Regions from separate parts of the Streptomyces sp. NPDC026377 genome, predicted to be linked through region 2. Evidence: riboswitches for the same ligand, from Rfam matches in the RefSeq annotation. Region 2 holds a riboswitch; the other holds the start of a gene.
What was found. A riboswitch is a leader RNA that binds a small molecule or an ion and turns the genes downstream of it on or off. The one in region 2 is predicted to bind cyclic di-AMP.
Positions count from the first base shown of each region.

Region 1: it holds a riboswitch for cyclic di-AMP, as region 2 does, so the genes downstream of both, ACZ4MU_RS25340 (M23 family metallopeptidase) here and ACZ4MU_RS00390 (transglycosylase family protein) in region 2, are expected to answer to the same signal.

Region 1 is NZ_JBVHPV010000013.1:151,831-158,699, reverse strand. It holds gene ACZ4MU_RS25355 (bifunctional acetate--CoA ligase family protein/GNAT family N-acetyltransferase) at 1-233, opposite strand, end outside; gene ACZ4MU_RS25350 (HPr family phosphocarrier protein) at 407-688, shown strand; gene ACZ4MU_RS25345 (GntR family transcriptional regulator) at 981-1,658, opposite strand; gene ACZ4MU_RS25340 (M23 family metallopeptidase) at 1,866-2,636, opposite strand; cyclic di-AMP (ydaO/yuaA leader) riboswitch at 2,649-2,808, opposite strand; gene ACZ4MU_RS25335 (M16 family metallopeptidase) at 3,023-4,390, opposite strand; gene ACZ4MU_RS25330 (M16 family metallopeptidase) at 4,408-5,760, opposite strand; gene ACZ4MU_RS25325 (DNA gyrase/topoisomerase IV subunit A) at 5,942-6,869, shown strand, end outside.
Region 2 is NZ_JBVHPV010000001.1:89,600-96,468, forward strand. It holds gene ACZ4MU_RS00370 (Ppx/GppA phosphatase family protein) at 1-33, opposite strand, end outside; gene ACZ4MU_RS00375 (DUF501 domain-containing protein) at 30-566, opposite strand; gene ACZ4MU_RS00380 (FtsB family cell division protein) at 623-1,099, opposite strand; gene eno (phosphopyruvate hydratase) at 1,199-2,488, opposite strand; gene ACZ4MU_RS00390 (transglycosylase family protein) at 3,063-3,761, opposite strand; cyclic di-AMP (ydaO/yuaA leader) riboswitch at 3,764-3,961, opposite strand; gene ACZ4MU_RS00395 (transglycosylase family protein) at 4,221-5,219, opposite strand; gene ACZ4MU_RS00400 (cytochrome P450 family protein) at 5,352-6,587, opposite strand; gene ACZ4MU_RS00405 (nucleoside triphosphate pyrophosphohydrolase) at 6,755-6,869, opposite strand, start outside.

The DNA of each region.
Region 1 (6,869 bases), on a different contig from region 2:
TAGTCGTGATGGGTGAAGCGGTGCACGTCCTTGGCGGAGAGCCGGGGGTAGGGCGCGAAGAAGCGGTAGTACTTGGACTCGTCCGACACCTGCTCGTAGAACGAGACGAGCCGCTCCGCGTCGTCGGTCGTGATGGGCCTGATCCGCGCGGTCCCCCCGTCGCGCAGCACGACGTCGGCCTCCCAGTGGGCCGGGTACGCGGGGTCCTGCGTCTTCTCCTGCGGAGCCTGCATACGGGCAGCCTACGGGTCGCGGGGCCGGTTGGGTCGGGTCAAGGTAGGGGGCAAGGTGGAGAGGGCGCCCGGGCCGAGGGGCCGCCGGATCCGGGACCGACGTCGGCACGAGCACCGCGCAGGACATGAGAGACTGGTCTAGACAACCGTGAGAGATCTCGAAGGGCATCACCATGGCTGAGCGCCGCGTCAATGTCGGCTGGGCCGAGGGCCTGCACGCCCGCCCCGCTTCCCTTTTCGTCCGCGCCGCCACGGCCTCCGGCGTCCCCGTGACGATCGCCAAGGCCGACGGCAACCCGGTCAACGCCGCCTCCATGCTCGCGGTGCTCGGCCTGGGCGCGCAGGGCGGCGAGGAGATCGTGCTGGCTTCCGAGGCGGAGGGCGCCGACGCGGCCCTGGACCGTCTGGCGAAGCTGGTCGAGGAAGGTCTCGAGGAGCTCCCCGAGACCGTCTGAGCCGGCCGACCGGTCCGGCTGCCCCGGCCCGGCGGGCGCGATCCCGCCGACTGCGGCCGGCCGGGAACCGGCGCCGCGCCGCCGTCCCGGCGCACCGCGTGTCACCGCACTTCGCGATCGGAGCCGCGGACCCGAATTCCGGGTCTGCGGCTCCTTTCCTTTTCCCATAGGTACTGCTCCGGCTTATGCGCCCGGTAACGCGGACCGGCCGACCCCGCCCGTGCATTCCGCGCCACTTTCGGGCAGCACGAATCCGCCCCGCCGAATCACCCCTTTGTATACGGCGAACCTGTTAAGCACGGGCGCTCGCGGTGTTTACGGCATGTTGCGGGATCCTCACGTCCGCCGGGCGCCGCAGCCGATAGGCGGAAAACGCGCGCTCGGCGTGGCGGGCGGCCAGCATCCTGGCCCGCTCGGCGTCGCCGCGGGCCAGCGCGTCCACCAGCGCCCCGTGCTCCGCCCAGTACTCGGCGGGCAGCGCGGGCTGCTCCGCCACGTACATCCACGCGATCTTGTGCCGCAGCTGGGTGAGCAGCGCGATGAGGCCGGGGCTGCCGGAGGCCTGGGCGAGCGTCTCGTGAAACCAGACGCCCAGGGAGCGCAGATCCTCGCCCTGGGCCCGCCGCACGCGGTCCTGGCCGAGCCTGACCAGGCCGCGCAGCACCTTGAGATGGGCCTCGGTGCGCCGGGCGGCGGCCCGCGACGCGGCCAGCGGCTCCAGCAGGGCGCACAGTTCGAGCAGGTCGGCGGCCTCCTGCTCGGTCGGCTCGGCGACACACGCCCCGGCGTGCCGGCGCGTGGTGACGAACCCCTCGGACTCCAGGGTGCGCAGCGCCTCGCGGACGGGCACGCGGGAGACGCCGTACCGCCGGGCTAGCACTTCCTCGGTGAGCCGGCTGCCGCGTGCGAAGAGCCCCGAGACGATGTCGTCGCGGATTGCCGTGCATACCGATTGCGCGGGAATGCGCATGACCGAACCTCCGCCTTAATCCCCGCGAAACGCGGTCGATCGACGCCTGTTCGGCGACTCTATTCCAGCGTCTGTTAATTCCCGGTGACGTGCCGTATGCCAGGCATATCTTTTGGCCATGGACGGGCGCGCGCGCCGGACGGCACGCCGAAGCCCCCGGCGCGATGCGCTCCGGGGGCTTGCGGTCGGGATGCGGGGACGGCCGGGTCAGACGTTGACGCCGTGCGAGCGCAGATACGCGATCGGGTCGATGTCCGAGCCGTACGCCGGGCCCGTGCGGGCCTCGAAGTGGAGGTGCGGGCCGGTGGTGTTGCCGGTGTTGCCGGAGAGGGCGATCTGCTGGCCCGGCTCGACGCGCTGGCCGACGTACACCCCGATGGACGAGAGGTGGCCGTACTGCGTGTACGTGCCGTCGTTCATCCGGATCACGATGTTGTTGCCGTAGGCGCCGCCCCAGCCCGCCTCGACGACGGTGCCCAGACCGACCGCGTGCACCGGGGTGCCCTCGCCCGCGTGGAAGTCGATGCCGGTGTGGCTGCCGGAGGACCAGATCGAGCCGCCGCTCTTGTAGCCGGTGGAGACGTAACCGCCGTCGATCGGGGCGACGAAGGAGTTGAGGCGCTTGCGCTCGGCCTCGCGGGCGGCGCGCTCCCTGGCCTCGCGCTCCTCCTTGGCCTTCGCCTCGGCCTTGCGCTTCGCCTCGGCGGCGGCGCGGGCCTTGTCGGCGGCGTGCTTCTGGGCGGCGGCCTGGGCGTCGATCCGGTCGGCGAGCGAGTCACCGATCACGATGGCCTGGGTGATGCCGGTGTCCTCGACCGAGGCGGCGGCGGACGCCGAGCTGTCGGCGGCCATGGCCGGGGAGGCGAGGGTGCCCACGACGCCGGCGGTGGCGAGGGTGGCGATGCCCGCTATGTTCGCGCTCTTGCGCGACACGGCGCTGGGCCGGCGGTGCTTCCCGGTGGCACGGGTGAACGCCATGGAGAGGCGGTTCCTTTCCTTCCATCTCGCCTACCGGGTTAGCTGACGGGTTCGGAGCTGGAAGGTCTCCTACGGGCCCCTCCGCGGGCGGAGGCTTCCGATTCACCCCAGGGACTGAGTGGGTCCCCGGCTCCCCTGGCTCGCGCCATTGGGGACTCGGCGATCGCTGTCCGGTGCCGCGGCTGCGACGGGTGGTGACGGACAGCCGGACTGACGCTAGACGGCTGATCTTTCAATCACCAAACAGACACGTCTTTTTGTTGCGCACGCCACATGACAGACAGGCAACCTCCCTAACAAAACGGGCATAAAGGCGGACCCCGGCGGCCACTCGGCCACCGGGGTCCCCATCCGGCCCGTCCGCCCGCCTTCGGCGGACGGCCCAATCAGCCCGCCACGACGGTGACTTCACCGATGCCGAGCGCCTTGACGGGCTCCGCGATCTGTGCCGCGTCCCCGACGAGGACCGTCACCAGACGGTCCACCGGGAAGGCGCTGACGACCGCCGCCGTGGCCTCCACGGTGCCGGTGTCGGCCAGGCGCGCGTACAACCGCGCCTGGAAGTCGTCCGGGAGGTGCTGCTCGACCTGGTCGGCCAGTGTCCCGGCGACGGCGGCGGCCGTCTCGTACTTCAGCGGGGCCACGCCCACCAGGTTCTGCACGGCCGTCTCGCGCTCGGCGTCCGTCAGCCCCTCGGCGGCGAGCTTGCGCAGCACCGTCCACAGGTCGTCCAGGGCCGGGCCGGTGTTGGGCGTGTCCACCGAGCCGCTGATGGCGAGCATGGCGGCGCCGGTGCCCTCGGGGCCGGAGCGCAGCACCTGGCCGTAGGAGCGCACTCCGTAGGTGTAGCCCTTCTCCTCGCGCAGGACGCGGTCCAGACGGGAGGTGAGGGTGCCGCCCAGGCAGTACGTCCCCAGCACCTGGGCGGGCCAGACGCGGTCGTGGCGGTCCGGGCCGATCCGGCCGATCAGGAGCTGGGTCTGGACGGCGCCGGGCCGGTCCACGATGACCACGCGGCCGGTGTCGTCGGCGGTGACCGGGGGCATCGGGCGTTCCTGGGCCGGGGTGCCCGTCCAGGCGCCCAGGGTGTCCGCCAGGACCGCGTCCAGGTCGGTGGCGCCCAGGTCGCCCACGACCACGGCGGTGGCCGCGGCGGGGCGGACGTACGCCTCGTAGAAGGCCCGTACCGCCGCCGCGTCGATCCGCGCCACGCTCTCCTCGGTCCCCTGGCGCGGGCGCGACATGCGCGCGCCGGCCGGGAAGAGCTCCTTGGAGAGCTGCTGGGCGGCGCGGCGCGCGGGGTTGGCCAGCTCGTGCGGGATCTCGTCGAGGCGGTTGCGCACCAGGCGGTCGACCTCGGCGTCGGCGAACGCGGGGGCCCGCAGCGCCTCGGCGAGCAGCCCGAGCGCCTTGGGGAGCCGGGAGACCGGCACCTCCAGGGAGACCCGGACGCCCGGGTGGTCCGCGTGCGCGTCCAGGGTGGCGCCGCAGCGCTCCAGGTCGGCGGCGAACTCCTCGGCGGAGCGCTTGTCGGTGCCCTCGGAGAACGCGCGCGCCATGATGGTGGCGACGCCGTCCAGACCGGCCGGCTCGGCGTCCAGCGGGGCGGCCAGGAAGATCTCGACGGCCACGACCTGCTGGCCGGGGCGGTCGCAGCGCAGCACGGTCAGCCCGTTGGGCAGGGTGGAGCGGTCGGGGGCGGGGAAGGCCCAGGGACGCGCGGTGCCGGCGGTCGGCTGGGGGTGGAACTGCATGGTCACGCCGGTCTCGCTCACTGCTCTGCTCCCTCTGCGTCGGCGTCGGCCGCCTCGTCTGCCTCTGCGGTGGTCGGCTCGTAGACCAGCACCGCCCTGTTGTCCGGGCGCAGGGTGGCCCGGGCCACGTCCCGCACCTCCTCGGCGGTGATGTCGAGGACCCGGTCGACGGCGGTCAGCGCGAGCTGGGGATCGCCGAACAGCACCGCGTACCGGCAGAGTTCGTCGGCGCGGCCCGCGACCGTGCCGAGCCGGTCCAGCCACTCGCGCTCCAGCTGGGCCTGGGCGCGCTCCATCTCCTCGGCCGTGGGGCCCTCTTCGGCGAACCGGGCGAGCTCCTCGTCGACGGCCGACTCGATGTCGGGGACGTCGACGCCGCCGGACGTCTTCACGTCCAGCCAGCCGAGCGAGGGGGCGCCGGCCAGGCGCAGCAGGCCGAATCCGGCCGCCACCGCGCTCTGGTCGCGGCGCACCAGGCGGTTGTGGAGGCGGGAGGACTCGCCGCCGCCGAGGACCGTGAGCGCCAGGTCCGCCGCGTCGCACTCACGGGTGCCGTCGTGCGGCAGCCGGTATGCGGCCATCAGGGCGCGCGCGGGCACGTCCTCGTGGACGACCTCGCGCAGCTGCTCGCCGATCACGCCGGGCAGCGTGCCGTCGCGCGGCGGCTGCTTGCCGTCGTGGGAGGGGATGGAGCCGAAGTACTTCTCGATCCAGGCGAGCGTCTGGGCGGGGTCGATGTCGCCGACCACCGAGAGGACCGCGTTGTTGGGCGCGTAGTACGTACGGAAGAAGGCGCGCGCGTCCTCCAGGGTCGCCGCGTCCAGGTCGGCCATGGAGCCGATCGGCGTGTGGTGGTACGGGTGGCCCTCCGGGTAGGCCAGCGCGGTGAGCTTCTCGAACGCCGTGCCGTAGGGCACGTTGTCGTACCGCTGGCGGCGCTCGTTCTTGACGACGTCGCGCTGGTTCTCCATGGACTCCTCGTCCAGGGCGGAGAGCAGCGAGCCCATGCGGTCGGCCTCCAGCCAGAGCGCGAGCTCCAGCTGGTGGGTGGGCATGGTCTCGAAGTAGTTGGTGCGCTCGAAGCTGGTGGTGCCGTTGAGCGAGCCGCCGGCACCCTGGACCAGTTCGAAATGGCCGTTGCCGTGGACCTGGTGCGAGCCCTGGAACATCAGGTGCTCGAAGAGGTGAGCCAGGCCGGTGCGGCCCTTGACCTCGTGGCGGGAGCCCACGTCGTACCAGAGGCAGACCGCGGCGACCGGGGTCAGGTGGTCCTCGGAGAGCACCACGCGCAGGCCGTTGGCCAGCCGGTGCTCGGTCGCTGTCAGGCCGCCGGAGCCGGCCTGGGCGGTGGCCGTGTGACCCATGGGCATGTACGTCCCTTCGATCGCGGTGAAGAAGTCCTGCCACTGTATGCAAGCGCACCGACACCTGGCGAAGTTCCCGGGTCGCGGTCGGCGTTGTCAGTGGGACGGTCCACAATGGTCGGCGTCAGCAGCAGACCTTGTTGGTGGTCGCTAAGAAGAACACGTTGGTGAAGGAGCCGCAGCCGCGATGGCCCGCCGCAGCACGAAGACCCCGCCGCCGGACGATTTCGAGGAGAAGATCCTCGACATCGACGTCGTGGACGAAATGCAGGGCTCCTTTCTCGAGTACGCCTACTCGGTGATCTACTCGCGGGCCCTGCCGGACGCCCGCGACGGCATGAAGCCGGTCCACCGCCGCATCGTCTACCAGATGAACGAGATGGGCCTGCGCCCCGAGCGCGGCTATGTGAAGTGCGCGCGCGTGGTCGGCGAGGTCATGGGCAAGCTCCACCCCCACGGCGACGCGTCGATCTACGACGCGCTGGTGCGGATGGCGCAGCCCTTCTCCATGCGCCTGCCGCTCGTCGACGGCCACGGCAACTTCGGCTCGCTCGGCAACGACGACCCGCCGGCCGCGATGCGGTACACCGAGTGCAAGATGGCCGACGCCACCCAGCTGATGACCGAGTCGATCGACGAGGACACCGTCGACTTCTCGCCGAACTACGACGGCCAGGAGCAGGAGCCGGTCGCCCTGCCCGCCGCCTTCCCGAACCTGCTGGTCAACGGCGCGACCGGGATCGCGGTCGGCATGGCGACCAATATGCCCCCGCACAACCTGGGCGAGGTCATCGCCGCCGCCCGCCATCTGATCCGCCACCCCAACGCGGACCTGGAAGCGCTGATGCGCTTCGTCCCCGGCCCCGATCTGCCGACCGGCGGGCGGATCGTGGGCCTGTCCGGCATCAAGGACGCGTACGAGTCGGGCCGCGGCACCTTCAAGATCCGCGCCAAGGTGGCCGTGGAGAACGTGACGGCGCGCCGCAAGGGCCTGGTCGTCACGGAACTGCCGTTCACGGTCGGCCCCGAGAAGGTGATCTCCAAGATCAAGGACCTGGTCGGCTCCAAGAAGCTCCAGGGCATCGCCGACGTCAAGGACCTCACCGACCGCTCGC
Region 2 (6,869 bases):
CGTCCCGCAGTCGATGGCGGCGACCCGGGTCACTTCCCGTCCTCCCCGGGCACGCAGGGGGTGACGCAGGGGCCCTTCGCCCACCACTCGGGGAGCATCGCGATCGCCTCGTCGCCCAGCGGGTTGACGCCGGGGCCTGCCGCCAGCGAGTGGCCGACCAGCACGTGCAGGCACTTCACCCGGTCCGGCATGCCGCCCGCGCTGGGGAAGCCCTCCAGGACCTCGATGGCGTCACGGCGGGCGATGTAGTCCTCGTGGGCGGCGCGGTAGGCCGCGGCCAGCTCGGGGTCGGTCGCCAGACGCTCCGTCATCTCCTTCATGACGCCGTTGGCCTCCAGCGTGCCGATCGCCGACGCGGCCCTCGGGCAGCTCAGGTAGTACGTCGTCGGGAAGGGCGTGCCGTCGGGCAGCCGGGGGGCCGTCTCGACCACGTCGGGGTTGCCGCACGGGCAGCGGTGCGCGATCGCGCGCAGTCCGCGCGGCGGGCGGCCCAGCTGCTCCTGGAAGGCGGCGATGTCCGCCTCGGTCGGCTCGGTGCGGGGAGTGCGGGGCGGGGGCGTTTCCATCGCGGTATCTGTCTCAGTCTCTGTCTGTCTGGATCGGTCGCCGGCGGTTCACGTCGTCAGTCGCCGGGGCGGTCGGCCTTGTCCACGCCGTCCCAGAGGTTCTGGTGCCAGGGGCGGCCGGTGGCGGCCTTGCCGTCGCGGCGGCCCTTGCCGGCCGACGGGTCGGTCACGGTGTAGCCGGTCTCGCCCGGGAACTGCATGTGCAGGTGCTCACGGGCCAGCCGCTTGATGTACGCGTCGTCCTGGAGCCGCGCCTTCTCGTCGCGCAGCCGCTCGACCTGCGCGGCCGCGTCGTGCTCCTTGCGGCGCTCCTCGGCGATGTCGCCGCGCTGCGACACGTACTGGCGCATCGGGTACGCGAGGGCCACCACCAGCGAGCACATCACCAGGGCGAGCAGCGCGGCCCGCCCGGTGAGCCGGGAGCGGCGTGCCTGGCGCTTGCTCTGCGACCGGTAGACACGGGCCGCGGTCTGCTCGCCGAGCACCTTGAGCCGGGCCGCGGTGGAGAACCGGTCCCGGTTGCCCTTGGCCATGTCGCCCCGCTCCCCTCACGTACGTACAACGTCCCCGGACACGGTACGGGACCGCGGCCGGGGACGTACGTACGACAGGGCGGTGGGCCCTGGCCGTGCCTACTGGTTCGCGGGGCGGAAGCGCGGGAAGGCGCTGCGGCCCGCGTACACCGCGGCGTCGTCGAGGATCTCCTCGATGCGCAGCAGCTGGTTGTACTTGGCGACGCGCTCGGAGCGGGCCGGGGCGCCGGTCTTGATCTGGCCGCAGTTGGTGGCGACGGCGAGGTCGGCGATGGTGACGTCCTCGGTCTCGCCGGAGCGGTGCGACATCATGCACTTGAAGCCGCTGCGCTGGGCCAGCTCGACGGCGTCGAGGGTCTCGGTCAGCGAGCCGATCTGGTTGACCTTCACCAGCAGGGCGTTGGCCGACTTCTCCTCGATGCCGCGGGCGAGGCGCTCGGGGTTGGTCACGAACAGGTCGTCACCGACGAGCTGGACCTGGTCGCCGAGCCGGGCGGTGATGGTGCTCCAGCCGGCCCAGTCGTCCTCGAAGAGCGGGTCCTCGATGGAGACCAGCGGGTACGCGGCGACGAGCTCCGCGTAGTAGTCGGTCATCTCGGCGGCCGTGCGGGACTGGCCCTCGAACTCGTACTTGCCGTCCTTGTAGAACTCGGACGCGGCGACGTCGAGGGCGAGCGCGACGTCCTTGCCCGGGGTGTAACCGGCCTCCTTGATGGCCTCCAGGATCAGGTCCAGGGCGGCGCGGTTGGAGTCCAGGTTCGGGGCGAAGCCGCCCTCGTCGCCGAGGCCGGTGGACAGGCCCTTGCGCTTCAGGACGGCCTTGAGGGTGTGGTAGACCTCGGTGCCCCAGCGCAGCGCCTCGGAGAAGGACTCCGCGCCGATCGGGGCGATCATGAACTCCTGGATGTCGACGTTGGAGTCGGCGTGCGACCCACCGTTGAGGATGTTCATCATCGGAACGGGCAGCAGGTGCGCGTTCGGGCCGCCCAGGTAGCGGAAGAGCGGCAGGTCGCTGGCCTCGGAGGCGGCGTGGGCGACGGCGAGCGAGACGCCGAGGATGGCGTTGGCGCCGAGCGAGCCCTTGTTGTCCGTGGCGTCCAGGTCGAACATCGCCTGGTCGATCAGGCGCTGCTCGGTGGCGTCGTAGCCGACGAGCTCCGGGCCGATCTGCTCGATCACGGCGAGGACGGCCTTCTCGACGCCCTTGCCCTGGTAGCGGCTGGGGTCGCCGTCACGCAGTTCGATGGCCTCGAAGGCGCCCGTGGAGGCGCCGGAGGGGACGGCGGCACGGCCGGTGCTGCCGTCGTCGAGGCCGACCTCGACCTCGACCGTGGGGTTGCCTCGGGAGTCCAGGATTTCCCGGGCTACGACGACGTCGATGGACGGCACGAGCATCTCCTTCTGGGATGTGACGCGGAAAACGCCGGGCCGCGTGGTCCGGCACCCCTGAGCCTAACCGGCTCCGGGGCATCCACCAGCCGACCGACCGGCCCGTGGGACGAAACGGGGGGCAAAATGTTCCCGAACAAAACAAACCCCCGCGCCCTGCGGGTCCCCTGCGGGATGCGGTGCGGGTCCCCTGCGGGATGCGGTGCGTATTCGTCTGCGGCCCGGTGGGGGCTGGTCGCGCAGTTCCCCGCGCCCCTTCGGGTGCCTAGGTGCGCCTTTGTCCGCGGACCGGCTGGGGCTTGGCGCGCAGTTCCCCGCGCCCCTGGTGGTGCGGGCACCTACAGGGGCGCGGGGAACTGCGCGGGCAACACACCACCGGGCCGCAGGCGAACCCCCGGCCGAGAAGGGGCGCGGGGAACTGCGCGATCAGCCAGCGACGGCCCGCGGACGAAATCCCGGCTCGGAAGGGGCGCGGGCAACCCGCCACCGGCCCCCGGCCCAAGAAGGGGGGTGGGGGCCGTGTGCTCGGCCACAGACGGACCGCAGGCCCCGCACCCCCGGGCCGGGAGGAGGCTCAGCTCAGGTGGAGCTGCTGGTTCACGTAGATCAGGTTGGCGTCCTTGACGACGTCCTTGTTCAGCTCGAACAGCTTCTCCCAGCCGCCCTTGACCCCGTGCGCCGAGGCGATGGACCCCAGGGTGTCCCCGGCCTTCACCTGGTACTCGCCGTCGCCGGTCTTGACCGGGGCCGGACGGGACTCGCCGCGCGAGGCGGGGGCCGACTCGCGCTTCGGGGCGGGCGCGGCCTTGGGCGCGGCCTTCTTCGGCGCGGCCTTCTTCGGCGCGGCCTTCTTCGGCGTGGCCGGGGAGCCGGACGTGTCGACGTTCGCGGCCGAGCCGCCGGCGGTCAGGTTGCCCGCGCCGGCGCAGGACCAGGCACCCGGGCCCTGCATGGCGAGCAGCCGCTCGGCCGTGGCGATCTGCTGGCCCTTGCTGGCCAGGTCGGCGCGGGAGGCGTACTGCGTGCCGCCCGCCGCGGCCCAGGAGGACTGCGAGAACTGCAGACCGCCGTAGTAGCCGTTGCCGGTGTTGATGGACCAGTTGCCGCCGGACTCGCACTGGGCGACGGCGTCCCAGGTGGAGACGGAGGCGGCGGAGGCGGAGCCGGCGGCCATCAGCGGGGCGGCGACAGCGGCACCGGTGACACCGGCCAGCGTGACGACTCGGACGGCCTTGGACGGGCGGCGGTGCTTGCCCTTGCCGGAAAGCAGCATGGAGTTCTCCTCACCGACGCCTGCGAGGTGAGCTGTCGGGTTCGGGCGAGTGAGTGGCCCGGCCGCGCCCAGTGGCGCGTCTTCACCCCAAGCCGTTCCCTGGCCGCTTCGTACGTCTCGCCGTATGGCGTACGTCCCTCAACGGCCGGGCCCGGCGCTTACCTTGGGTCCCCCGCTCCTGCCTACGGCGCACAGAGCGTCGACTGTTCCCCGCGACCGGCGGCAGGATTCGGCGTTCCCGGTCGAAGGGGCCCGTGGTGACGAGCGCTTCGACCGTAAACACACCAACCCCTGATGTTCAAAGGGGCACATCAGGGAGAAATCGCCCCTCCCGACCCTCCCGCAACCCCCGTTTCCGCAGGTCGGGGGCGTAAGGCGCGTACCGGACGGACGGGACAGGGCAGTTGACGGAAAGAGACCCATGTCTCACTTGCGCAGAAGTGGACATAGGCCCCTGAACTACCCCTTGACCGGGGCCGGGTTGTCCGTCTTCGCCGGGTTCAGATCAAGGTTCTGGCCAGGCAGGATGAGGTTCGGGTCGGCGCCGATCGTCTTCTTGTTCGCCTTGTAGAGCGCGGACCAGCCGCCCTCGACCTTGTGCGAGCGCGAGATGTCCCACAGATTGTCGCCGGGGCGGACGGTGTAGTCGCCCTCGGCGGCGAGCACATCGCCCGACTCGCGTGACTCGGCGTCACCTCGCGAGGCGTGACGCCCCGATTCATGAGCGTTGTCCGTATTGCCCGGCTCGGTGGTCGCGGGGGTACCGGTCTCGGCCGGGTCCGGGGTGCCGCGGTGCTTGCCGCCGGTGGCGGACCCCGTGGCGGGGCCGGTGGCCGTGCCGGCGGGCTCGGTCGCGCCGTCCGTGCCGGTGGAGCCCGGCTTGCCGCTCGCGCCCGTGGACGGCGCCGAGGGCGTCGTGGAGGACTTGGGGGCGGTCGAGGACGACGGGGACGGCGTGGTGGACGCCGGCGGCTTCTTGGCGGGCGCGGACGGCGTGGCCGTGGTGTCCGGGGTCGCGGCCCCCTCCTCGGAGGGGACGTACGGCGAGGGCGTGGCGCCCGGGTCCACGGACGGGGCGCCGCCGCCCGTGGTGAGCCCGGAGATCCCCGAGCAGCTGGTGAAGGCCTTCGGGCCCTTCGCCGCGAGCACCTTCTCGGCGACCGCTATCTGCTGCGCCCGGCTGGCCAGGTCGGCGCGCTCGGCGTACGCCGTGCCGCCGTATTCCTGCCAGGTCTCCTGGGAGAACTGGAGCCCGCCGTACAGTCCGTTGCCGAAGTCGGCGCTCCAGGCGCCGCCGCTCTCGCACTCCGCCACGCTGTCCCAGGTGGACGCGGTGGCGGCGCTGGCGCCGCTCGCCGCGAAGAGCGGAAGGGCGAGGGCCGAGCCGGTCACCCCCGCCGCGACGACGAGTGCGGGAGCCTGGCGGGGGCGGCGGTGCCGTCCGTTCCCGGAGCGCATGCTGTGGCCTTCCGTGTGACTACGTCTATGACTGCTGAGCCGGGCGGGAAGCCTGGTTTGGCGAGTCGAGGGGTGAACGTAGCCGTACTCGAACGCTTGTCACAAGTCGATGCACCCGCGATAACGCGAACATCACAGTTTTGACGGACCGTCAGTTCCGCTGGGTGTGAACGCGACCGGAAGCGTGCGCAGTCCACGCATGATCAGGCCGCCCCGCCAGCGCAAATCGGCAGGATCTGCCGCTAGGCGCAGGTCAGGCAGGCGCCTCAACAAGGTGGCCAGCGCGGTCCTCGCCTCCAGTCTGGCCAGGGGTGCGCCCAGGCAGTAGTGGATGCCGTGGCCGTAGCCGAGGTGCTGGTTGTCGCGGCGGCCGAGGTCGAGCGTGTCGGGGTCGTCGAAGCGCTCGGGGTCGCGGTCGGCGGCGGCCAGCACGACCAGCACCGGGTCGCCCGCAGCGATGTCCTGGCCCCCGATCGTCAGCGGGCGGGTGGCGAAGCGCCAGGTGGCCATCTCCACGGGCCCGTCGTAGCGCAGCAGTTCCTCGATGCCGGTGTCCAGCAGGTCCGACTCCCCGGCCGCGAGCGAGGCCTGCAGCCGCTCGCGCTGCCCGGGGTCGCGCAGCAGCGCGTACATGCCGTTGCCGATGAGGTTCACGGTGGTCTCGAACCCGGCGAACAGGAGGATGAAGGCCATCGCCGCGGCCTCGTTCTCGGTGAGGTGCTCACCGTGGTCGCTGGCGCGGATGAGGCCGGAGATGAGGTCCTCGCCCGGGTTCTCCCGCTTGCGGTGGATGAGTTCGAGGAGGTAGCCGCGCATCTTCTTCACCGAGCGGGCCACGCCGCCGCGCGGGCCCTTGCCGTGCCGGATCATCATCCCGGCCCAGTCCCGGAAGTCGTCCTGGTCCTCGCGCGGGACGCCCAGCAGGTCGCAGATGGCGTAGATGGGCAGCGGGAAGGCGAACTCGTGGATGAGGTCGGCCTCCCCGCCCGCCGCGAAACGGTCGATGAGGGCGTCCGTCAACTCCTGCACCCGGGGCGCGAATTCGGCGACCGTACGCGGGGTGAACGCCTTCGACACCAGCCGCCGCAGCCGGGTGTGGTCGGGCGGGTCGATGTTGAGCAGATGCGTCATGAGCTCGGCCTTGCGCTCGCCCGGGATGCCCGTTCTGCCCCGGGCGTGCGCGGGCTCGTCGTGGTGCGCCGGGTTCTTGGAGAGCCGCTGGTCGGCGAGGGCCTGGCGGGCGTCCCCGTACCGCGTCACCAGCCACGCCTCGACCCCGCTGGGCAAGGTGGTGCGGCGCACGGGCGCGTGCTCCCGCAGCCAGGCGTAGGCAGGGTAGGGATCGGTGGCGAACTCCCAGGTGAACATCTCCGGGGCGGGGGGTGCCCCTGGCGGCGCCTGGTCCGGCGGGGTGGAGTGGCGGCCGGGGGCCCGGGTCGGCGGGGTCGGGGGCTGGGTGGCCGGGGTCGGGGCTCGGCCCGGGTCCTGGCCCGGAGTCGGGTCCTGGTTCCGGGGGTTCGTAGGGCTCACCGGTGTCAGGCCGTTTCCGTCGTGCGGATCGCGTCGCGGTACGCGCGTGCCGCCGCCCGCAGGGCCGCCTCCGGGTCCGTGCCGTCGGCCTCCGCCGCCACCGCCAGGGCGAGCAGCCGG